Regions from separate parts of the Bacillus sp. Hm123 genome, predicted to be linked through region 2. Evidence: riboswitches for the same ligand, from Rfam matches in the RefSeq annotation. Region 2 holds a riboswitch; each other region holds the start of a gene.

Region 1 (7,786 bases), 520 kb from region 2:
TCATACTGATAACAAATGCTCCTTGCTCTTTCGCCATTTCAGCTAACTTCACCGTTTCCTTTACGTAGCGATGAAATGTAATAGCAATAAACACAGATTGTTTATTCACTTGCTGAAGCATAGCCATTAAATCATCCATAGCCGGCTGATATAAATAAACGTCATCTCGCGCTAGCCCTAACACTAAGGAAAACCATTGAGCTGGTGCGAAAGCCGTTCGCATTCCTGTTATATATACTTTATTCGCTTCCATGATTTTGATCACCGCTTGCTCAATATCCGCTTCTCGAATATTAGCTTGCATTTTTCTAATATTCTCCGCATCGTTTTCCATCACCTGTGCGTATAAATGCGGTTGTCGAGCCATCGCTTTTTTGGAAGAATAGTAATTATTTAAGTGGCTTTTCTGATGAATGAGATGCTCCCGAACCATTGCTTGCAACTGTGAATATCCACTTAACCCTAATGAATAACAAAAACGGATGACGGTCGTTTCACTCACACCGATGCGATGACCAATTTGGTTTGCCGGTTGCAATGCAACTTCTTCTGGATTCTTCAGCAAATATTCACCAACTTTTTGCTGCCCCTTAGATAACTGTGAATACTTCTCTTTTATTTCACTAAATATCTCCATATTAAATTCTCCTTATATGAAGTTTAAGCTACATTTATTTAATTAAAGAAGTTTAAACTTCATAATTGAGTAATAAGTTATCACATTCATTATAGATAATCAATATTTTTTCTGAATATTCAATTGCTCAAAACTCAAAAAATAAAAAAGAGACACATTAAGTGCCTCAGCTAACCTTTACTAATTGTCTGGAAATAACGGGTGACTTCCGCAACTTATAAACTAAGTAGGAAGCAAATGTTGCTTTCAATACATCTCCTGGAATGAAAACAAGACTAACTTTTATCGTCTCTACTAACGGAATGTCCATCACAAACGATTGAACGGGAATGCCAAACAGGTAGAGCATAAACATACCTACCGTTAAGTTTACAAACAAAATATTCTTGAATGTAGTTGTCTCAAAACGTGAAATCAGATAGCCGACCGCAAAAGCCGTGATCGCATAACCGAATAAATAACCGGCGCTCGGCCCCACGAATACACTTAATCCCCCACGCCCACCTGTCAAAAGTGGAACACCAGCTGCGACTAGCAATAAGAATGTCACGATGCTAAAAAATCCAAGCCTCGCACCTAAAATTCCCCCAGCGAGAAGAACTCCCATCGTTTGCAACGTAATCGGAACTGGCGTAAATGACAATGGAATCGGCGGAATTAAACCTAACGCTCCCATCACCGCAGCGAATAAAGCAACGTATGTAATATCCCTCGTTTTCATTCATATCCCCCTCTGTCAATGAAAGTAACTTTATTTTACAATGGGGGATCACTAATGTAAACTAGTTTAATAAACAAGTTTACATTAGTGATTTGTACAATGAAAATTAGAGGGTGTCTCAGCATGACACCCTCTCTTCCTGTTATCTTTTCGTATTACTATGTTTAGCGATATTTTCTAAGCGAGATTTCGGGCTTGTGTCTCCTTTGCCTCCACCAGAGTATCCTTGAGGAGTTACACCGCTTACTGGGTTGCCCCGGTTTTTACTTTTACCCATGAGAAACACCTCCTGCTTATACTATTTGCAAAAAATCCATTGATAATCCAAACGAAAAGCGGAAAAGCTATAGAGGATGAATTTCATCAATTTCCGAGTGAGGAGATGATTCATGTGGCAACAAGACAAGCGGTAGAACATTTTATCGAGCAATGCAAAGGCGCTCTTGAATTTGCCGAACAGCAATATAAAGAGGCTTCCACTCAAGAACATGACAATGATGTCGAGTATAGCCAAGCACAGCTTACGCTCGAACAGACCCTTAACAACCTTGATAAGTTAAGTCATAGTGCCAATTCTCAGCAAAAAGAACAGCTAAGACGAATGAAGTTACAAATTCAACAGAAGCAAAATGAAATGATTTTGCTTGATCATTAAATCAATCACTTCCCTCTTTATTGTAGAGGGGAGGATTTTTTATTTTCCTCTAACTTGCATCTGACTACATACTTTTCCACCAAATAAAACCCCCATTCTCTCAATAGACAAGCTGTAAAAGTCTAAACATTTTTGCCCGTGTTTCATACTATGTATTATTCCCCCTCAATAAGGAGGTGAAGACATGGGTCAAGGTTACGGATACGGCGGCGGCGGCTTTGCTTTAATCGTCGTTTTGTTCATTTTGTTAATTATCATTGGTGCTTCTTTCGTATACTAAGCAGATCATCCCTTTTTACAAATTCTTCATTTTTTCTTCGTCGTTCACAATGGCTTTCTCAATAAGTGCTAAGCTTCTTCGACTAGGGAAGTTTAGCCTTGTTTTGCGGAAAGTAAACAGCATACAAAAAAACACGGCTTGATTGGCCGCGTTTTTTTGTAAATTTATTGTTTTAACTTCATCCAGCTTTGTAGGTAATGAATCGAAAATCCATCAAAGCTGGATAGCTTTTCATAGGAATTCTGTACGAGTTGTAATTGCTCCCACATCGCTGCTTGTCCTTCTTCATAGAAAGTGATAAATTCTCCCTCTCCTGAAGCTAGTGTTTCTACACCGATAGATACTTTCTTGTTCATCGCTGCTGCATAGTTGATTTCATTTTGAGCCAACTTAATGATCCCGTTTGAACCTAACGCTTGATCACGGTAAGCCATAATTGTCACAGAATCTGTATGAGCGATCACCCAATCAGATAGCTTCCCTTTTCCAAATTGATTATTATAAAATCGTTTATCAAACCAAAACGGAATACCTGCAGCGAGCGGTAAACCTAACTGTTGAGCTGATTGATTGGCTTTCATCAGTAATGATTGATAAGATTGAACTGTTTGTTGATATCGCTTTTTCCAGCCTGTATATAAATAAGGTTCCACATCTAAATGAATTCCTGAAAATTGTTCTTCAGATGCGGCCTGGAGCTGATAGTCCTGTACCCAAGCAAAAAATTTTTCTTGAGAGGCAAGTCCTTTACTAGATACCCATGATGATGAACCATCGAGTGCATGTACCTTTATATCATTTGCACTTGCTTGTTTAATGAATATTTTGTAAGCACTTACAGAAATGTCCTTATTGATTTGCAAATAGACATCTGTTACTTGGTTTTGTTGCATAAAGTCTAATAACTGATCTTTATTAGATACAATCTCTTTCGTATGCCATAGCCATGTTGCTTTTCGTATCGGTTGTTCGTTTGCCACCACATTTTGCTTGAACATAGCTAAACCCGCGCTTTCTAACAGTAATACAGCGATACATACGAATACAAGCTTTCTTAATACCATCATGCTGAACATCTCCTCATCGAAGTTGCCATCTCACTTCAAAAAGGAGAATGGCGGCCCGGCGGCCATACAGCGAAAGCTGCTTAGGTCCGTAGCTTTGCGTCCTTGATTTTCATCAAGTTTGCCTTTTTACACCCTTTATATCGGCATATATAAGAGATTGTTTATCGATATAGCGAAAATCCATGAGGTAAATGTTTCATCCTGCTATCAATTGTCACCAATTTGTTGTAATTCTTTCTTTAACAGTTCTACCCCATTTGGGCTTAAATGGATTTTCCCATCAAATAGACTGATATTTTCAGCTGTCACTTCACCTGTAATGATACAAGCCTGTTCTGCCTTATACTTTCTTAAAATGATTTTATCCTCATCCACAAAAATTTCCATAGCATCCTTTATATCGATCGACAAATTTTTCCGCAATTCTTTCGGAACAACAATTCTACCCAACTGATCTACTTTCCGTACAATCCCAGTCGACTTCATTTTCGTCCCCCCCCTTTTACATTCATTAAGAAAATTATATCATATTTTCTACTACAAATGTAAATAAAAAGAAATTAATATAAAAGAAAATTTACTAATTGTAAACTTATTTTCAAAAGAAAAGAAGCTGACGATAATGATGGATGTCAGCTCCTTCATAAAACTCTGCTATTTTTATTTCGGCTGCATACGAATCGCTCCATCTAGGCGAATCACCTCTCCGTTTAACATCGAATTTTCCACGATCGCCTGCACTAATTGAGCATATTCTTGTGGCCTACCAAGTCGTGATGGAAATGGCGTCATCGCCCCAAGTGCTACCCGCGCTGCTTCTGGTAACGTGTTAAACATCGGTGTTTCAAATAACCCTGGTGCAATTGCCATCACTCGAATGCCATCCTTTGCTAACTCTCTAGCGATTGGTAATGTCATCGCGACGACACCACCTTTCGAGGCACTATAAGCCGCTTGACCAATTTGACCTTCAAACGCCGCCACGGATGCGGTGGAAATGATGACTCCTCGCTCTCCTTTTTCATTTGCATCATTTGTGACCATGCGCGCTGCAGCTAAACGAATAACATTAAATGTACCGACAAGATTCACTTGAATCACTTGATTGTAGGCACTTAAACTAGCCGCCTTCCCTTTCGACAGCACTTTCTTCGGCGTACCAATTCCAGCGCAATTAACGACTACATTAATTGTGCCAAACGCTTTAATCCCTTGATCTAGAGCATGTGTAACCTCTGTCTCATTCGTTACATCTGTTTTGACGAAAATAACATGTTCATGTCCAAGCTGTTCCACAAGAGCGGCCCCATTCGCTTCATTCATATCCAAAATAACAGCCTTTCCACCATGCTCCACGACATGTTTGACCGTCGCTTCCCCCAAACCTGACGCTCCACCCGTTACAACAGCTACACTTTGATTCAATTCCATCTCCATTCCCCCTTGTCTGCGGTAAAAAATTAATCGATCCGCTCAATGATCGTTGCATTCGCCATGCCGTGACCTTCACATACCGCTTGCAAGCCGTAACGGCCTTTTGTTCGTTCTAATTCATTCATTAACGTAATCATCAATTTTGCTCCTGTCGCTCCAAGCGGATGCCCTAAAGCTATCGCTCCACCGTTCACATTCAACTTGTCTAGATTAGCACCCGTATCTGCTAACCAAGCAAGTGGAACAGAAGCAAATGCCTCATTCACTTCATACAAATCGATATCCTCAATCGCTAGTCCTGCTTTTTCCAATGCTTTCTCTGTTGCGTCAATCGGGCCTGTCAGCATCAACGTCGGATCAGAGCCGACAACCGTCCGCGCAACGATTCGAAAACGAGGCTTTAACTGTAACTGCTCCGCTTTTTCACGAGACATAATTAACAAGGCGGCAGCTCCATCGCTCATTTGACTAGCATTTCCCGCATGGATTTTTCCATTTTCTCTAAAGACCGCCTTCAAGCCGTTTAATATGTCCACCGTTGTTTCTTGTCTAGGACCTTCATCTTCACTGATCAGCTTTTTAGACCCATCCTCTAGCGTCACTTCAATCGGCAAAATTTCTTTATTAAATCTGCCTTCAGCTTGAGCTTTTAACGCTTTTTGATGACTATTATAAGAATATTCATCTAACATCTCACGACTTAATTCCCATTTATCAGCTATTCTTTCAGCCGATAAACCTTGATGAATGATTTCATGCTGAGAAGTGAGCTGCTCGCTCCATTCAGCGTCTAATCGATTAGAAAACATCGGTATGCGCGTCATACTTTCTACTCCACCAGCGATTACAATATCCATATCACCTGCTGCAATCGCTTGAGCAGCAAAATGGACCGCTTGCTGACTCGAACCACATTGACGGTCAATCGTTGTTCCTGGAACACTTACTGGAAAACCAGCGATTAATGAAGCTTGTCTGGCGATATTGACGGATTGCTCCCCTACTTGCGACACACAACCGAAGATAACATCCTCGACCATATCCGCTGAAATTCCGGCCCGAGAAACGAGTCCTTTTAGCACTGCTGCCGCTAAATCATCTGGACGCGTATGACTAAATGCTCCTTTACGTCTACCTACTGCTGAACGAACACCTTCTACAATTACAACTTCTCTCATTTACTTGACACGCTCCTTTTTATCGTTCTAAATTTTTAGCAATAATTTGTTTCATGATTTCATTCGTTCCCGCGTAGATCGAAAGAACAGCTATGTCACGGTATCTACGAGCAATCGGATATTCCTCCATGTAGCCATAGCCTCCGTGAAGCTGCATACATTCAGCCGCTACTCGCTTCGCCATATCCGTCGTCCACCATTTCGCCATCGACACTTGATTGACGACATCTTTTCCTTGCATATGATTCACAATTAAATCATCAATAAATGTTCGACCAATTTGGATTTCTGTCGCCATTTCCGCCATTTTAAATTGCGTATTTTGAAATTGACTAATCGATTTTCCGAACGCCTTTCTGCTTTTCACGTAGTCTATCGTAAGCGCCAACATTTCTTCCGCACTGGCAACTGCTTCAATAGCAACGATGAGGCGTTCTTGCTGAAGCTTGTCCATCATGTAATAAAAGCCTTTTCCTTCTTGCCCAAGCAAATTGGCGACCGGTACCTTCGCATCTTCAAAAATTAATTCGGCCGTATCTTGTGCCCATTGACCAACTTTTTCTAACTTTTTCCCCCTTCTAAACCCTGGAGTATCGCGTTCAACGACAATTAAACTAATGCCTTTATATCCCGGCTGTACTTTTGTATCCGTTTTGCAAGCCACAACAATTAAATCAGAATGGATGCCGTTCGTGATAAATGTTTTTTCTCCATTAATAATGTAATGATCTCCCTCACGGACAGCAGTCGTTTTAATGTTAGCTAAATCAGACCCAGCTCCAGGTTCCGTCATCGCAAGAGCGGTGATGTACTCCCCTGTCACACATTTAGGCAACCAGCGAGCCTTTTGTTCCTCATTTCCATACGAATCGATATAAGGTACGACAATATCGTTATGTAACCCGACACCGACTAAACTCGTCCCGATTCGTTCCAACTCTTCTGTAATTACAACCGAATAGCCAAAATCAGCATCCATGCCCCCATATTCTTCATCCACAGCTGGGCATAAAAAACCTTGTTCCCCTAGCTTGTTCCAAAACTCGCGAGGAATGATACGATTTTTCTCCCACTCTTCAAAATAAGGCTCGGCTTCCTTCTTTAAAAACTTCCGAAATGATGCTCGCAATATTTGATGCTCTTCTGTCAGATAGCGATGAGTCATTTACTTTCCCTCCTAATTGCAAAATGAACGCACGCTCAATCGGTCAATAATTTTTTCACGTAACTACCTAACTTAATTGCAAATATCGTGCCAACGATATTTCGTGGAAAATTCATTGATACGGACACTCACCTGTACAAATAACGGACACTTCCGCAAAAATTCTGTCTACTTTCAAAACAAAAACCCGTCTTATACGTAATTAAGACGGGGCCTCACTTCCTGTAGCGTTCATATACATCGAACAATGTTTGACAGCCTAATTCTTTCAATTTTTTCACCAATCGAACCCACAATTGGGCTGTCATTTTCGCTCATATCCAAACCAATTAACCCTTCTTCCGAATTCCCCTTTCATTTTTTAAGCATTGGGGCAGCTCGCCCCAACGCCTATTTAGTCCACAATGTTAATATGATAGTGTTTAAGCCATTGATTCGTTTGAATGAGATGCGCCATGAGTTGAGGACCAGTCATCAGCTGCCCGAACCAAGGATTTTTCAGTGATGAGCCATTTGTATCGATGATTTCTTTCATTTTTTGCTTGGAAAGTAATTCAAGTAAAGGAGAGGTTTTGTTTTCAATAATCGCTGTCAATTGCTGTTTTACTCTTTTTGTGTATTCTGGATGATGAGTTTTCGGATAGGGGCT
Region 2 (7,786 bases):
TTACCGATGGATCGGGAAGGGCTACATGCAGCAGCCATTAAAAAGCATTACGAAAGCGAACGATCCATTGTTTACACGATTCCTTGCTTTCACAATCCGACGGGAACTCTAATGACCGAACAACGGCGAAAAGAATTACTCGATGTGTGCGAACAATTGCGATTACCTGTGATTGAAGATGATATTTATCGGGAGCTTTGGATTGACACCCCCCCACCTCCTTCATTAAAATCATTAGATCCATATGGTCATGTGCTTTATTTAGGTAGCCTGTCCAAAACATTAAGTCCAGGCCTTCGCATCGGCTGGATTGCAGGGTCAGAACAAGTCATTGATCGATTAGCTGAAATTAAACAGCAAACCGACTATGGTTCAAGTTCCTTGTCTCAAAGAGTAGCAGCGGAATGGATTTCAAGCGGCCTTTACGAAACCCACCTATCTTTCGTACGCGAACAACTAAAGGAGCGCCGAGCAACAACCTTGCATATTCTTGATCAATATATGTCTGACCTTGCAGAATGGGACGTACCATCAGGCGGCTTCTTAATATGGCTCAAATTAAAAGTGAAAATCCCATACAAAGAGCTATATACAAAAGCCTACCAACAAGGTATTCTGTTAAATCCCGGCACTATTTATACAGAAGAATCAACTCAGGCTATCCGCCTCTCTTACGGCTACGCGTCGATGAAGGATTTTGAAAAAGGCATCAAACAATTACGAGAAATTATGTTAGAAAATAGTTAAAAAAGGTGATGTTCATTGGATTTTACAATCAATTATTTATCGTTCTTTGTCGTTCATGTGGACGGCAAAGGTGACGATGCTGTGAAACGTGCCCAGCATTATCAAACGCTCGGTGAAGAAGAGTACGAAAACAATCCACTCAAAGACTTCTTAGATGGTGAATTCACCAAGATTGCTAAACGAAAGGCCGACCGGCACCCGAAAGCTGAACAAGTCCCAACAAAAATCGGTTACTTCACCGCTGAACCCGGACATGATTTAACGTCTAATCCGAACTACAACTTGTTCGCCAAAGCACGTGCTGCCTACTCGGTACTAGAATTCCAAGAAGCAAGCGAGCAATTCGCTACACTCTATACACAAACAAGCGCCGTTAGAGGCGGCGTATTCATCGTCGCTAAAGCGCAGATTAAAAAATACTTTGATGACGCCTTCGTCTTCCTATTAAAATGCGACTTCGAGCCAAAAGTAGCGACCATTACGGACGCTTCTTCGCTCATCCAACATGTCGAACTAGCGATCACAACGAAAAACATGAAGTCGATCCAATACCCATACATGCCCGAAGAAGGCATCGTTGAAGAAGGCGAACTAAAAATTCACCAAGCCTCCCACGCTCGCTATTTCGAGGACTTCTTAAAATACGTCGGCTACGAACAATCGATGCCGGAAATCGTCAAGACCCAAGTCATTGATATGGTACGAGAATACACAATTGAAGAACTAGAAGAAGAAAGCCCAGAATTTCAACAATTTGAAGAAGCGATGGAAGTATGGGCAGACAGTCCGAAGCGAGAACTGCAAGAACGCTTTACGACCGATGAAGTTGTCGAAGCCTCCGCTCGCATGGTTGAGCATACGCCTGAACTAGAGCTGAAGATGAAGCTCGATCATATGAGCGTTAACGCTATGCTTTCTGACTTCGGTGAGTCGGTCCACTTAGCTAAACTAGGCGACCGTTATGTTTTATTAATGGAAGCGGACTCGATTGTGTTTGAAAAAGGCTTTTCGCCGATTGAGTTTCATAAGCCGGATGAACTGCATGAGGTGATTGAGAAGATTGAACGGAAGAATGGGAGAGAGTAAGTACAAGTATATAATTATCTTGATTAATGTGCTCTCCTACTACCTCTAATGATCAACATCAAACGAAAATTCGACACGGACAAACAGTCCATGTCGAATTTTTTAACATACTTTAAGATGATGATACTGGTATGACCCAAACTTTCTGTCGTCATCGACTCACTTGCATTAAATGTTGGCCCTTCTTCTCTCTTTTATTTTGATACATCTTTTTATCAGCTTCAGCAAATAGACTTTCCATTCTTCCTATGGAATGCTTATTAAAAGCATATCCCATTGACATATTGATCTTTAAGTCCTCACTGTTTCTATTATACTCGCTAATTTCTTCAGAAAGTTTTTCACACAAGGATTCTACGTATGTTTTACCTGTATTTATGATAATGATAACAAATTCATCTCCACCAATCCTTGAAACAATCGCATTTCCTGAAAAATATTGATTTAATAGTTTAGCAAATTCTTGAAGTAAAATATCACCTTTTTTATGACCATAATGATCATTCAAATATTTCAAATCGTCCAAATCACATAAGAGCATACCGACAGATGCATCTATATGTCTATTATACTTCTCCATACTCTGTTCAAAAAATTCTCGATTATAAATATTAGTCAAAGCATCATGAGTAATTCTATATTCCAGACTTTGTTGTAATTTTATTTTGTCGTCGATATTCCTCATAATTCCCTGAACTGCTATTAATTCACCATTTTCATAAATAGGCGTCGTATACTCTTCAAACCATTTATAATTCCCTTGCCTATCTTTAAGTCGTTGAATGATTGGTTTACTGTAATCAATGTTACTGCTTACTTTGTTAAGCATAATTTCATAATCATCTGGATGAATCATTTCAAAAGGTGTTTGTGAACTATTGTTGAGCGCCTCTAACGTTCCTTCTCCTAAAAAATATTCAACCGAAGGACTTGTATACCTATGTTTGAACTCTGGCTTTACTTCGTAGTAATAAATAACATCCTTTGAATTTTCCACTAATTGAAATATCCGATTTTTATTTTCAAATTCTGCTTTCCGACTCCTCTTTTTGGATATTAAGTATATTCTGAAAACTATAATTCCTAAAATGAAACCTAGCAAAAAGTGAATAAACCCCATTAGCAATTCCCCTTTTATTATGAGCGACCTCATCTACTTTTATAAAGATACCATTTTAACTTTGTCCCCATAAAAAATAGGCTATTTTATACCAATTAGCCTACTGTTGATCAAGATAAATCGGCAACTGGCTGACATAATCTCACGACTTTAGCCCCTATAGTTTTGCGCCTTCACCTTTCGATGAGTTTGCCTTTACCATTTTTATTTTTCGAACATTTTAAATATAAAAATTTATTGTATTCTATTTAAAATTATACATATCTAATGAAACCATGTCAATATACCTAGGAATAATAACATAATAAATGATACCTTACGTATTAAATACATTCTAAAACAAAATGCGCTGGCGAGAAAAGCTTCTATCTTCTCTACCAACGCATGCTATTGAATATAACGTCACTATTTTTTGGACGGCCCCTTGCTTATTATTTCTCCGGTTTAATATAAGGGACGATTGGTGCAGTAGCTCCTACAGAAGCACCTCGAATAAAATCTTGATTTTCTAAAGCTTTGAAATTTTAGGTTTGGCCAGTCAGCATGACTCCTAAAATTTTCACTTCATCAAACTGTTTATTTTTATTTAATTTGAAAAACTCCTGGATTGCTTGGTGATTACCATTTGCATCATATTGTTTAAGTGCATCAATGAAGCTATCGTACGCTTCTTTTGGCGAATCAGACGGATCAAATCCATAAATCGGCATGCCAGAAGATCCCTTACTTTCGTCTACAATTGGGGATGCCATATACAACCATACAATGTTTAAATGAAAAAAATTAACGATTCGCTTCCCGAGGTGAATCCCTTTATTATTGCTACACATAATAAAAAGCACCAAAATCAAAACCGCTCTAAAGCTTCTTCACTTTGAGCGGTTTTGATTGATTTATTTAACTTTCTCTAATAAGCCCATCTCTAAACAAGTAGCCACAGCCAGCTTTTTAACCCCTTCTCGAAACTGAATTTCAATCATCTCTTCGGTAAGTTGAACAATTTCCCCATTCCCAAACACTCGATGCTTCACCAATTTTCCTACTGCTAAGTCACTTCTGCTTCGGATTGCATTCGGGTTTTGCACGAGCGCTTTCTCATGAGATTTTTCCTCTTTCGGACTGATTATTTTTTTAACGTCCGTGACGAAACGAGATTCGATTGTCCTTTTCCCATCACGCACTCTATAATGAATCAGCTCTAAATGGCGTTTTGCTCGTGTCATTCCGACGTAAAACAGGCGAGTGGCCTCTTCCATTTTCTCTTCTGCCCCTCTTTTGTCGTCATCAGAGGATGGAATCACGCCTTCCACTACATCAATCATATACACATGTTCAAATTCTAGCCCCTTCGCACTGTGAAACGTCGAAAAAGTGACGGCATTTTGCCCTTTTCTTGTTTTAGCCGTTTTTAGAACAGATGCTAAATGCTTGAGCCGCCCTGCAAACTCCTCCATCGTTTCTAACGTGTCGGCAATTTCTTCAAGTGTGTTCAAAATACCAAATAAATATTCCTTACGAAAACCCAGTTGTTCACACGTCTTCTCCAATGCTTTCTCATAACCTAACCGATCTCTAATCACACGGATCGCATGCAATGGCGGCATGCCGCTCATTTGCTGGAACGTTTCTTTGCATGCTTTTAATTGTTTCACTTGATAGTCTTTTAGTTGAACATGATTCAATAAGTTATCAAAAACCGATTCGTTATTACGAATTTGCTTCAGTGCGGCCATTTGCTGTTTACTAATATAGCCATTAAACTTCAGGTGAATTTTTTCTAAAATATCGGGGCGCTTATCGGTAAACGTCATCCGCATGAAGTTTAAAATATCTTCCACGACCCAATGTGAGAAAAAGCGATTGTCCGCATCCTTCATATAAAAAGGAATCCCAGCACGGTCAAACTCATTCATTAACATAATGGAAGAAGAATGATTGCGATATAGAATGGCCACTCCAGCAAGCTGTTCCGTTTTCTTCATTTCTTTTACTAAATATTTCGCTTGATACTTGTAATCTGTTAAATCCTTCACTTTAATCGGCTCAGCGGAGGGATTGGCTGTAAACATATTTTTATCGTAGCGCTGCTTGTTTCGTTTAATAAATTGATTTGCTACATCAACGATCTCTTGAGATGAGCGATAATTTTGCTCCATAAACAGAACGGTAGCACTCGGATAGACTTGCCTAAAATTCAACAAATATGATGGCTCGGCTCCTCGCCAACTATAAATCGCTTGATCATCATCTGCAACCACACAAAGGTTTTTATGCTGTTGGACGAGCTTTTCAATCATCGCATGCTGCACCATCGACGTATCTTGACTCTCGTCTGTCAATACATAATCATATCGACGTTGGTACCGCTTAAGAAGCTCGCGATTCTCTTCAAACACTTCATTAGCAATCGTCAGCATATCATCATAATCAAGTAACAGTTGATGCGTGCCTGTTTTCTTGTAGGACTCATACTCGCGAAAAATCCGCTCAGCTTCTGGAACATCGACTTTAATGGTTGACCATTTGTCCTCAGGAATCATCTTGTTTTTCATAAAACTAATATACGTCGTCAGCTCGTCCATTTGATCTTCAGTAATATGCTCACCGACAATCGACTTGAATAAATTTCGTAAGATGATCTTTTTATGCAATGGGCTTTTATCACCCTCAATCATTTGATATGGTGTTCTCGTTTCACGAAAATGCTCGCGCACAACTTCAAAGGCCAAGCCATGAATCGTAGAAAAATCAACGACTGGAAGGTGAGGAAAAAAACGTTCGAAACGCAACTTCATATCGTGAGCCGCTGCCCGACTGAACGTAATCGCCTTAATCCGCGCCGGAGCTATCCTCTTTTCCTCAATTAAATAACCGATCCGCATAATCATTGTTGTTGTTTTTCCCGATCCTGGAGAAGCCAACAGCAACAGCGGTCCTTCCGTTTGAAGCACCGCTTGTCGTTGCATTTGATTTAAAGAAACACCTAATTCACTTTTCTTGCGAACAAAAAAATCTTCTTTTACCGTCATTTCAGATTACCCTTTCAACCGTTCGAATATTTCTTTCAGTATAACATCAAACGGAGACTCATTCACTTGAACTCTCCCAAATCTCGTTTCATAATTCGAAAATGGTGTGCTTCATGAATAGCTAATAATTGAATCGCTTGAATGAGATTAGGGTGGTTTGCTACTGGGTCTAAAAAGATGATATGTCCAGCAGTCTCCTCATCAATTTCTTCAACAAGCTTTTTGACTCGTCTAGTTTCGTTAACTAATAAATCATTTATATCATCAAATGTTAAATTGAGCCGAATATTATTAGGTGGATTTAATACAAACGGTGCTTTCATACTCTTTTTGCGTTTGTTTCCATATTCTTGATAGATGTCATGAATAGACGTAGCATAGGATTTCTTCCTTACACTTTTCGCGTATAACTTTGTACACGGAATCGTTATATTTGCTGCTACTCGTAGCACCTTCATCATTAAATATAAATGATAAACTGACTCACCAATAGACCATTTATCTTCACTAGGTCTTTCCCACAGTTGATGCATTGTCAAAGATTCGAATGTCGGAAACAGGAATTCTCTCTGTTGTTCAAGAGTATTGAAATGAAGCTCGATACTCTCAGATTTCACCTGGATTCTATCCATTCTAAAAATTCTAAGCGGTTTCCAAACGGATCAAAAGTGTAAAAACGCTTTGCTCCTGGTAACTTATCATCTTCAGTAATAACAACCTGACACGAAACTAAGTGCTCCATCAATTCGGTAATATTTTTCACTTCGAACGCAGGATGTGCTTTTTTCGCTGGAGAAAAAGGCTCCTCAATGCCAATATGTAGTTGGATTTTGCCACACTCAAACCAGACCCCGCCTCGTTTTCGCAACTCAGCCGGCTTTTCGATTTCTTTAAATCGTAAAATATCTCTAAAAAACTTTCTTGCTTCTTCCTCGCTCCCCTTAGGTGCTGCCAGTTGAATGTGATCAATTGTCTCAATGTGAAAAGTCATTCGACCATCTCCCCATTTAATTTGTTTAAAATTTCCTTATATAAAATATGGTAACATAAAACCGAGAATAAGTTCTATGTTACCAAAACTAAAATGCTTTTCTATTGAATGTAACGTCTAGCACCGGCATATTCTTCTCCATAGCCAGATGCGTCAATATTATCAATACGGACATGAGTTGATGTATTTGGTGAATGAATCATTGTTCCATTTCCAGCATATATGCCTACATGATGTACTTTGCCTTTTCCTTGATCATAGGCAAAGAATACTAAATCTCCAATTTGGAGATCTTTTTTCTCTACCGGCGTCCCATGCTTAGCTTGAACGGATGAATCTCTTGGAATAGTAATTCCATTGGCATGATACATTGTATAGGTAAATCCTGAACAATCAAACCCAAATCCAGACATACCAGCCCATAAATACGGAAGTCCTAAAAACTTCTTTCCATCATTTAAAATATTTTGTCCAGTCGGTGTCGGTATATTAGTTTCATCATTGTAAATATCGACCAACAAAATAAAGTTTTTTTCAATAGAAACATTCCTTTCACTATTATTTTATTTCAATACCAAGACCCGGTTTATTAGAAATAGTAATTTGGTCTTTTTCGTAGCGAATTCCTGAAACCGGTTCATCTTTAATCCAAAGGGGAGCATCCAAATCAACTTTTGTAATATTTGGATGAGCGATTGCTAAATGAACCGCCGCCGCTACACTAATAGAAGATTCCATCATACTACCAATCATACACTCCACTCCGGCTGCTTCAGCCATATCGGCAACCTGTAATGCACGACGAATGCCTCC
Region 3 (7,786 bases), 1.1 Mb from region 2:
GATTTTTTGGAAAGTATCTCCGGCATGACGGATCGCTACCGTTTCTTTATCAATCTCTTCTACGACTTTAGAAATCGATAACACTGATTCGTTCGAGTCCGCTTGCATTTCATTAATTAACTTAGAAATTTCACTTGCTGAAGTAGCCGATTGCTCCGCTAAGTGGCGAATCTCTTCTGCCACAACAGCAAAGCCTTTTCCATATTCTCCTGCACGTGCGGCTTCAATCGCTGCATTTAAAGCGAGCAAATTAATTTGATCAGAAATATTCGTAATCATTTGTGTAATGTTTCCGACTTCATTGGAGCGTTGATTCATCTGTTGTGTTACTTCCATAGAGGATTTCGCTGATGTATTAATAGCCTCTATCCCTTCAACCGCCTCTTGAATAACTTTGTTTCCTTGCTCTGCTTCTGTGGACGCTTCTAACGTTTCGTCTGTCACATTTACCGTCGATTTAGAAATATCTAAAATACCCTCTGAAATTTCCTGTATCGCCGCTTGATTTTGTATCGCACCACTCGTCACCGTATCGCTATTGGCAGCCACTTCTTGAATCGTCGTAGAAATGTGATTAATGACCTCCGTCACTTGCCCAACACTTTGAGATAAATCGTCTGAAGATGATACGACATGATCCGATGTAGACGCCACATGTTGAAGTGTATCCTTTAATTGTCGCTGCATTTGACTAAAGCTAGTAGCTAATTGTCCAGTTTCATCATTACTTTTAATCGAAATTTCCTTCGTTAAATCCCCGCTAGCAACTAGCTCTGTGAAACCTACCAACTCGTTGATCGGTTTCGAAATCTTCCTTGAAATAAAACGAGAAACGAAGTAACTAACAACACTAAAAAGAACCGACAAACCGATACATATGATCATTAAATTATTCTCTAAATCACTAATGAAATCGGCATCTTCATCTAACCCAAGCACAGAATCCGTGCCTTCAATTTGTAAAAAGGTAGATTTATGCGTGCCATACTCATCTTGATAAAAATCGCTTGTAACTACATCTGTTGTCGTCAAAGCTTTCACTTGATCTTCGGTAAAGGCGAGCGGAGTTAAGTGCTCATCGGCATTCCCAAGTAATAAAATAACTTCCTCACCGTCTACCTTACTCATAATATACACATTTTCTAAGTCAAACGCTTTTTGGAAACTATTCGCTTTGTCTAACAGTTGTGCATATACTTTGCGATCTGTTTTCGCTTCGTTCACCATTTCTGCATCAAAGAGACCATTAAATTGGTGCATTTTCGTCGTTAACCCTTCTTCAAATGCAGGAACAAGATGCTTCTCAATAATGTACTCAGACGTTATAAACAGTACTGAACTGAAGATAACGCTTAATAAAATAATCGGAATTAATATACCCGACATTATTTTTCCATTGATCGTTTTTGGGAATTTAAACATTATAACATTCCTTTCTCCTCAGCAACTAAACTAATTGATGTTCTTTCATTGTAAGAAAATCATTTAAATCTAACTGAAGAATCCGTTTGTTCTCTTCAAAGTCAGGTGCCTTATGGAAAACTACTGCAAACGTAGAATATTCATTAAATGCCATCGGACGATATTCTAAAATTTCCTCAAAGTTCCCCTTAAATGCTGCATGGTCGACCGCTGCAATTGCTTTGCAATCGATGGAAGCATCCACTTCAGCACAGCAAAAGCTATAAATAGAATCGTCCATCTCATTCATAATGCTTTCCCAATCAGGCACTAGTTGTTTGAAATAATGTTCATATACGTTAACACCATAAGCATAAACACCAAGCTCTGTCGTCCCAATGCCAGCAAACCGTAGTGGATTGGCTTCGATCGGTACAATGACTCCTTGACTGTTCATACGTATTTCAATATGTATAGGCGCAGATCGCAACTCAAAGATTGGACCAATATTTTCAAGAAATGTCTCTACTTTTCGTAGCGCCTCTTTCAACACTTGCTTACTTGTGAAATAAATTCGATCGCTCATATCCTTCTCGTGACTGAACATCCGTTTAAAAAGGTTGAGAACAACAGGCTTGCCTTCTTCCGTATAGTAGGCATCAATCGCATACTCATCCCCTTCAATCAGTTCCTCAATAATCAGCGTTTGACTATCGATCACTTCCTTAGGATAGGTACTGCCAGCCATCGACATATCCGTCTTCAGTTTGTTGATTGTATCAATAAAATCTTCCTTTTGGTCAATGCGATACACACCGATGCTAGAATAACCCACAACTGGCTTAATAATGATCGGAAATGGAAGTGTATTGATATCGAGTGTATCTAATTCAGCAAAAGAAAGTTCACGGAAGAAAAATTCAGGAAAATGGGATGTGAGTGTCCTTCTAAATTCAGCTTTGTTTTTTAACGTCGCAGCAAGAGACGTCAGCGGATGATCAGATAAGTATTCATTCAACAAGAATAAACCATTTTCTGAATTAAAGAGAATCGGAGTTTCTGAGCTTGAGAATTCCTGTAAAAATAGCTCCTTTTTCGTTAAAGACAGTTCGGCTTCGTTTGGAATCTCGACGTCATTTACTTTAATGACGGGGATTTGAAGCTCCTTAATAGAAGATGAAAGTAAGTGCGAAACATATGGCTTGTCTAAAATAATCATAAATTGCCCTCCTCAAATATTTTCATTGATGTAAAACCAGTAAACTAGCATGCTATTTGGCGGCCCGGCTATCATAGCTTTCCCCACTTTAGACCCGTAGCTTTGCGTCCCTATCTTTCAATAGGTTTGCCCTTATGAGGGAGATAGTCATAGTGCAATATTCCTCAGTTTAATGAGAATCATCTTCATTATTATACTTCTTAAGAATCATTAATTCCATACTATTTACTAATTCGGCAACGATTGATAATTATTTTATTTTTCCGACTTTTAATACAATAACTTTTCGACAAATTTCATAGTTACCTTAGGAAAGCTCCTTTAAAAATAATAGAAAAGAATAAGTTAGATCTGGAGCACTGATACACTCAATAAAAGCAGCGTCCTCCTAAACAGAAGGGCGCTGCTGTTTATCATATTGTATTCATTTCAGAAACCACATGAAAGCCATGTTGTTTCAATAAGGCAGCTGTTACGCCCTCACCTGCGATCTTCTTTCCAGCAAATTCACCATTGTAAATCATGTGACTGCCACATGAAGGGCTGTTTTCCTTTAACACGACGACAGTGGCACCGACTTCTTGTGCTTTTTCCAGCATTCGATAAGCACCGTTAATAAATTCCTCGGTAACATCTGTTCCTGATTGAGTCACGACTTTCGCTTGACCAGTGAGAACATCCTCGCCATCTCCTCCGATGATTTCAGCAGGCTCTCTCGGAATAGACAGTCCTCCCATTACTTCTGGACAAGCCATCACCGCTTTGCCTTCTTCAAGCAGCTTTTTTAGTGGCTGATGTAAACAATGTGCCCCATCGTATCTGACCGCTTCTCCTGCTAAACAAGAACTAACTAAAATCATCGCGAACCCTCCAGATGTTCCATAAAGTATTCATAATCTCTCTCGACTTGATTCGCATAAGAGAATGCCCAATGCGAAATATAATGAACAAACTCATCCGCATCTTCACCAATGGCTGTTAAAATTTCCTCTTCGCTATGGTACGACAAGATGCCTTCATTAATATCAGCATCCGCGCGCGCATGAACTTTTGCCGTAATCGCTCCCATTTGCTCCACTGTCTCCATCATATCCTCTAAGCTTTTGATCGCTTCAAGCTTTAATTTCTTTTTATAAGGAGAGCGCTCGCGCACATAAAAATCACGCCCATCAATCGTTGCGTAGCCTAAATGTGGATCAGCTTGATGGTGCATTGCTCGCTGCGTCATAATCACACGCTTCCCTTGATGAGGGAAAGCTTCCCAAAATGTTTCGTTATAAGGCATGAAATAAGCTGGAATCGGCAGACGCACTTCTTTCATTTCTAACACCAAGTCATCTAAATCTCCTTGCTGTTGTCCACCTTCTACTAATATATAAAAGCGATCTAATCCAATCGATGCTGTCCCTGACCCATGCTTAAACGCAACATCTTTAATTTCATATTTCGTTTCATCTTCCAATTTCTCAACCGTCTCCAAATATTGAGACCAAACTTGCTCAATGACTGCTTGCTCTTCGTCACTTAATGGCTGAATTTCATCCGACTCAGCAAATTGGCGCTCCTCTTGAAAATAAGTCGTCACTTTACTTAATAAATGCGCCTCACTTCTTTTTTCTAACTTTTTCAATAGCTTACGAATCGCCCCATCGGCTTTTTTCTTCGTCACGAAAAAGGATTCCGGTAAATCCTTGCGATCTCGGAAGCGAACCATTTGTTTATGATACGCCTGCAAATAGGCCTCGATCACATCAATTTGCTCATCGACCCCATATCCTAACTCGCGACAAACGAGGGCGATGCTAACGGACATGCGTAATACATCATATAAATAAGAGCCTAAATAGCCTTCATCGAAATCATTAATATCGAATACGAGCTTGCCTTTTTCATTATGAAACGCACCAAAATTTTCAAAATGCAAGTCCCCTTGAATCCACGTCGGCCGATCTTGCGGCGTATGATATGGGAACCAATGGCTCGCTACATCATAGTAAAATAAATAAGCACTGCCACGGAAAAAGATAAATGGACTTTGCGACATCTTCTCATATTTTGATTGACGACTCTCTTCTGACAGCCCCATAATTTCTTGATCAAACTCGACTAATATTTTCTTCAGCGTGTCCATGCGTAACGTCCGCTTCGTTTGTTTAACACGTTCCCCTAAATTCATCATTCATTCCACCTCTGAATCTTCAGAATATACATCTATCACTATTTTACTGCATTTGTCGATTAATGGCTATTATCCACGATAAAAGGTAGGTAGCTTCAGTTTATGTAAGATCATCCTTTTCGTGTCAGCATCTAACGCATGCCCACTTTTCATAACTAAGGCAGAATAAACAACAATGCCAACACCTACACTAGCAAGAACAATCATCAACGAATCGATATACCGCTCTCCATCTAACATGAAGGCTCCTCCCCATTTCAATAATAGAATACTAGCCATCATCGTGAGGGAGTACACACAAATGAAAAAGAGCTTTTTCAATAAAGCAAGTAGGTGAAGCTTCGTCTGTTTAACAATAATGACAAACATAATGAGATTCGAAACAGAAAAACCAATCATCGTACCAACAATAGCTCCATGCCCTTCAAACAGATGCAAAAGCATAGGATTGAATAGAAGCTTACATCCCACGCCTGCCATCGTCGCGTAAATCGTATTCTTCTGCAAATCTAACCCTTGCAATATCGCCGCGGAAACAGTAAAAACGGCCGCTAATATTGCCACAGGAGCAGATGTGACTAAATAAGGCGAACCTTCTAAAGCAACTTCGAGATTAATATAAATCACTCGAAAAATATCATAAGACAGAACGGCTAATCCGACAGCTGCTGGAATCGTAAATAACAATAGTAGCTGATAAATCTTTGAAATTTGCTGTTTGAGATCTTCTGTTTTTTGATCAACAAACGCTTGCGTAATGGCTGGAATAATACTCAACGCAAGACCTGTCGCCAACGAGATCGGAATCATCATCAGCTTTTGTGCATAGTTAGTCACATAAGCAAACACTGCTTTCGCTTCTCTCTCTGAATAGCCTATTCCCCTCAAAATATCAGCCACCGTATATTGATCTATCAAAGTATATAAAGGAATGGCGACCCCTACCATAACGATAGGAAAAGAATATTTGGATAGCTCTAAAAACATCGCTCTAGTCGTCAAAGTAGTCGGCTTCTTTTCGACAACTACTTTCAATCCATTATACTTTTTCCAAAAATAAACTAAGACGAACACACTTGCTAACGCACCAACGACCGCTCCAAAAGTCGCCACAGCGACAGACCATTTCATCGGCCCTTCCATCACACGAACAACAAAAAAGCTACCTGCTAATATAAACAACACGCGAACAACTTGCTCCATTAATTGCGAATAAGCGGTCGGCTTCATCTGTTGAAATCCTTGAAAGTAGCCTCGTGTAATACTCATCGGCGGCACAATCAACAAGGCAAAGCTTAACGCCCGCATCGTTAATGTTAACGAATCAAGGAAGGATTGACTTGGTTGTTCTGACCGAATCATCAAACTTGAAATGTAAGGAGCTAATATGTACAAAGCTAAAAAACCGATCGCTCCTAACACAACCATCAACAGAAAACTAGCCCGGTATATTTTTCGGCTCGTTTCATAATCTCCCATGGCGTTATATTTCGCTACAAACTTCGATACAGCCATAGGCATACCAGCCGTGGCAAAGCTCAACAATACGCCATACCAACTATACGCAGCAGTATATACAGCGACCCCCTCTACCCCAACTAATAGCTGAAAAGGAAAAAAGTAAATAAACCCTAATATTCTACATATTAATGTAGCACTACTAAGCAACAAAGTCCCCTTGACTATATTTGAATATGACAACACCCTTCATCCCTTCTGTGACTGACTCTATACGTATACATAATAAGTAAATAATACCATTATACAGAAAGTGATTGGAATGTTCTTGTTAAATGGTTCTTTCAATATAAAACCCCATATATTGTTTCTCTTGTTTGTAGTGATCTAGTTGGTCTTATAAAGTACCTGTATGAAACTCAAATTTGTGACCATCTTGGTCGGGTCTTAAGCGACTAGGAAGGATATTCACATTTAAGTTTCTTAGCTTAGATCAAAGTCTTCTCCATACAAAAGAGAGTTGGTTTTCTATCCAACCCTCTTTTGTATAACTAACCTTGTTAAATTAATGATACACAACTATCATAAGCAATTGTTCTTTTTACTTTTCTTTGCCCTTTTTTCTAAACAAATAATAAATCACCATTGCCCCACCTATAACTATCGGATAAACAGTAAGAGCATAATAAATATTCTTAGGTATTCCCAATGAATTTGCTACATAAAAAGCTAAAACAGCCCAGATAGCAATAATCAACAATCGCATGACGAATCCATCCTTATGAATATATCAATAATTTCTTTACTGTCCAAAGTTGAAAATTCTCCACAAAAAAAAGTATAATCTTAAAACCTCTAACTGCAATGGCTAGAAGTCGCTTTCTTTCTAATCTTCGCTCTTATCATACTTGGTAAGGTAGATTAGTGCAGAAAATACAAGTATTAAGTTGATAATCCTAGTAATTAGACCGATAGTGGGGTTGAAGTCCAGCCCAAAAATAATATGAATTAACATGTATATTCCGGACGTTAACATCAGAAACTGAAGAGTTCTTTTCATTTTTTCATCACCATCAATTTACATAATTACAGTAATAACGTAACAAGTGCTCTAGCTGCCATATCTGCTAACCAGGCAGGACATCCCATTTTTTGAAACTGTTTAGACAAAGCATTTGTGATTGTTCCGCTAAAATCAATAACGACATTCAGTACTTCTGTAACAGATTGGTAAGCTATATATTTTTTAAGTGTACTTTTAGCAGATTTAGAAATTGGCAGTTTATCAACGTACTGTCGTACAGTTCGATCCCAAGCCACTCTACCAATTCGTTGAATGTTTTTTAACATTTGTTTTGCCGCTAATTTAGCAGCTTGTGTTTTAGCACCAAAAGGAGTCACATTTTGTGTTGAAGTAGTAGCAGATATTGCACTTTGTGAGAATAATTCAGGTTGTACTAGTACTGTGCTCTGTGGTAACTCAGCTTGAATACCTTTTACAATATCATCTACTGTTATATTATGTTTCT

What was found. Region 2 has a riboswitch for cyclic di-GMP ahead of ACSVDJ_RS08085 (sensor domain-containing diguanylate cyclase). Riboswitches for the same ligand answer to the same signal wherever they lie in the genome.
Region 1: linked by a shared signal. The riboswitch ahead of ACSVDJ_RS05565 (amidase) and the one ahead of ACSVDJ_RS08085 (sensor domain-containing diguanylate cyclase) in region 2 are both predicted to bind cyclic di-GMP.
Region 3: linked by a shared signal. The riboswitch ahead of ACSVDJ_RS02930 (ATP-grasp domain-containing protein) and the one ahead of ACSVDJ_RS08085 (sensor domain-containing diguanylate cyclase) in region 2 are both predicted to bind cyclic di-GMP.

The regions. Positions count from the first base shown of each region.
Region 1 is NZ_CM200277.1:1,054,016-1,061,801, reverse strand. Features, by position in the region: gene ACSVDJ_RS05590 (MurR/RpiR family transcriptional regulator) at 1-637, opposite strand, end outside; gene ACSVDJ_RS05585 (biotin transporter BioY) at 804-1,358, opposite strand; gene ACSVDJ_RS05580 (small, acid-soluble spore protein L) at 1,501-1,635, opposite strand; gene ACSVDJ_RS05575 (YtzC family protein) at 1,750-2,013, shown strand; gene ACSVDJ_RS05570 (YjcZ family sporulation protein) at 2,198-2,293, shown strand; gene ACSVDJ_RS05565 (amidase) at 2,458-3,360, opposite strand; cyclic di-GMP riboswitch class I at 3,407-3,493, opposite strand; gene ACSVDJ_RS05560 (transcriptional regulator AbrB family protein) at 3,568-3,846, opposite strand; gene ACSVDJ_RS05555 (3-hydroxyacyl-CoA dehydrogenase) at 4,021-4,791, opposite strand; gene ACSVDJ_RS05550 (thiolase family protein) at 4,821-5,972, opposite strand; gene ACSVDJ_RS05545 (acyl-CoA dehydrogenase family protein) at 5,992-7,137, opposite strand; gene asnB (asparagine synthase (glutamine-hydrolyzing)) at 7,532-7,786, opposite strand, start outside.
Region 2 is NZ_CM200277.1:1,572,084-1,579,869, reverse strand. Features, by position in the region: gene pdxR (MocR-like pyridoxine biosynthesis transcription factor PdxR) at 1-747, shown strand, start outside; gene ACSVDJ_RS08090 (DUF3900 domain-containing protein) at 763-1,833, shown strand; gene ACSVDJ_RS08085 (sensor domain-containing diguanylate cyclase) at 1,985-2,953, opposite strand; cyclic di-GMP riboswitch class I at 3,073-3,157, opposite strand; partial or broken gene ACSVDJ_RS08080 (anti sigma factor C-terminal domain-containing protein) at 3,385-3,729, opposite strand; gene ACSVDJ_RS08075 (ATP-dependent helicase) at 3,847-5,982, opposite strand; gene ACSVDJ_RS08070 (DinB family protein) at 6,045-6,599, opposite strand; gene ACSVDJ_RS08065 (VOC family protein) at 6,596-6,973, opposite strand; partial or broken gene ACSVDJ_RS08060 (C40 family peptidase) at 7,075-7,482, opposite strand; gene ACSVDJ_RS08055 (mandelate racemase/muconate lactonizing enzyme family protein) at 7,532-7,786, opposite strand, start outside.
Region 3 is NZ_CM200277.1:521,517-529,302, reverse strand. Features, by position in the region: gene ACSVDJ_RS02935 (methyl-accepting chemotaxis protein) at 1-1,422, opposite strand, end outside; gene ACSVDJ_RS02930 (ATP-grasp domain-containing protein) at 1,448-2,620, opposite strand; cyclic di-GMP riboswitch class I at 2,676-2,761, opposite strand; gene ACSVDJ_RS02925 (2-thiouracil desulfurase family protein) at 3,034-3,480, opposite strand; gene ACSVDJ_RS02920 (DUF2252 domain-containing protein) at 3,477-4,799, opposite strand; gene ACSVDJ_RS02915 (putative polysaccharide biosynthesis protein) at 4,869-6,500, opposite strand; partial or broken gene ACSVDJ_RS02910 (metallothiol transferase FosB) at 6,655-6,732, opposite strand; gene ACSVDJ_RS02905 (hypothetical protein) at 6,859-7,023, opposite strand; gene ACSVDJ_RS02900 (hypothetical protein) at 7,344-7,786, opposite strand, start outside.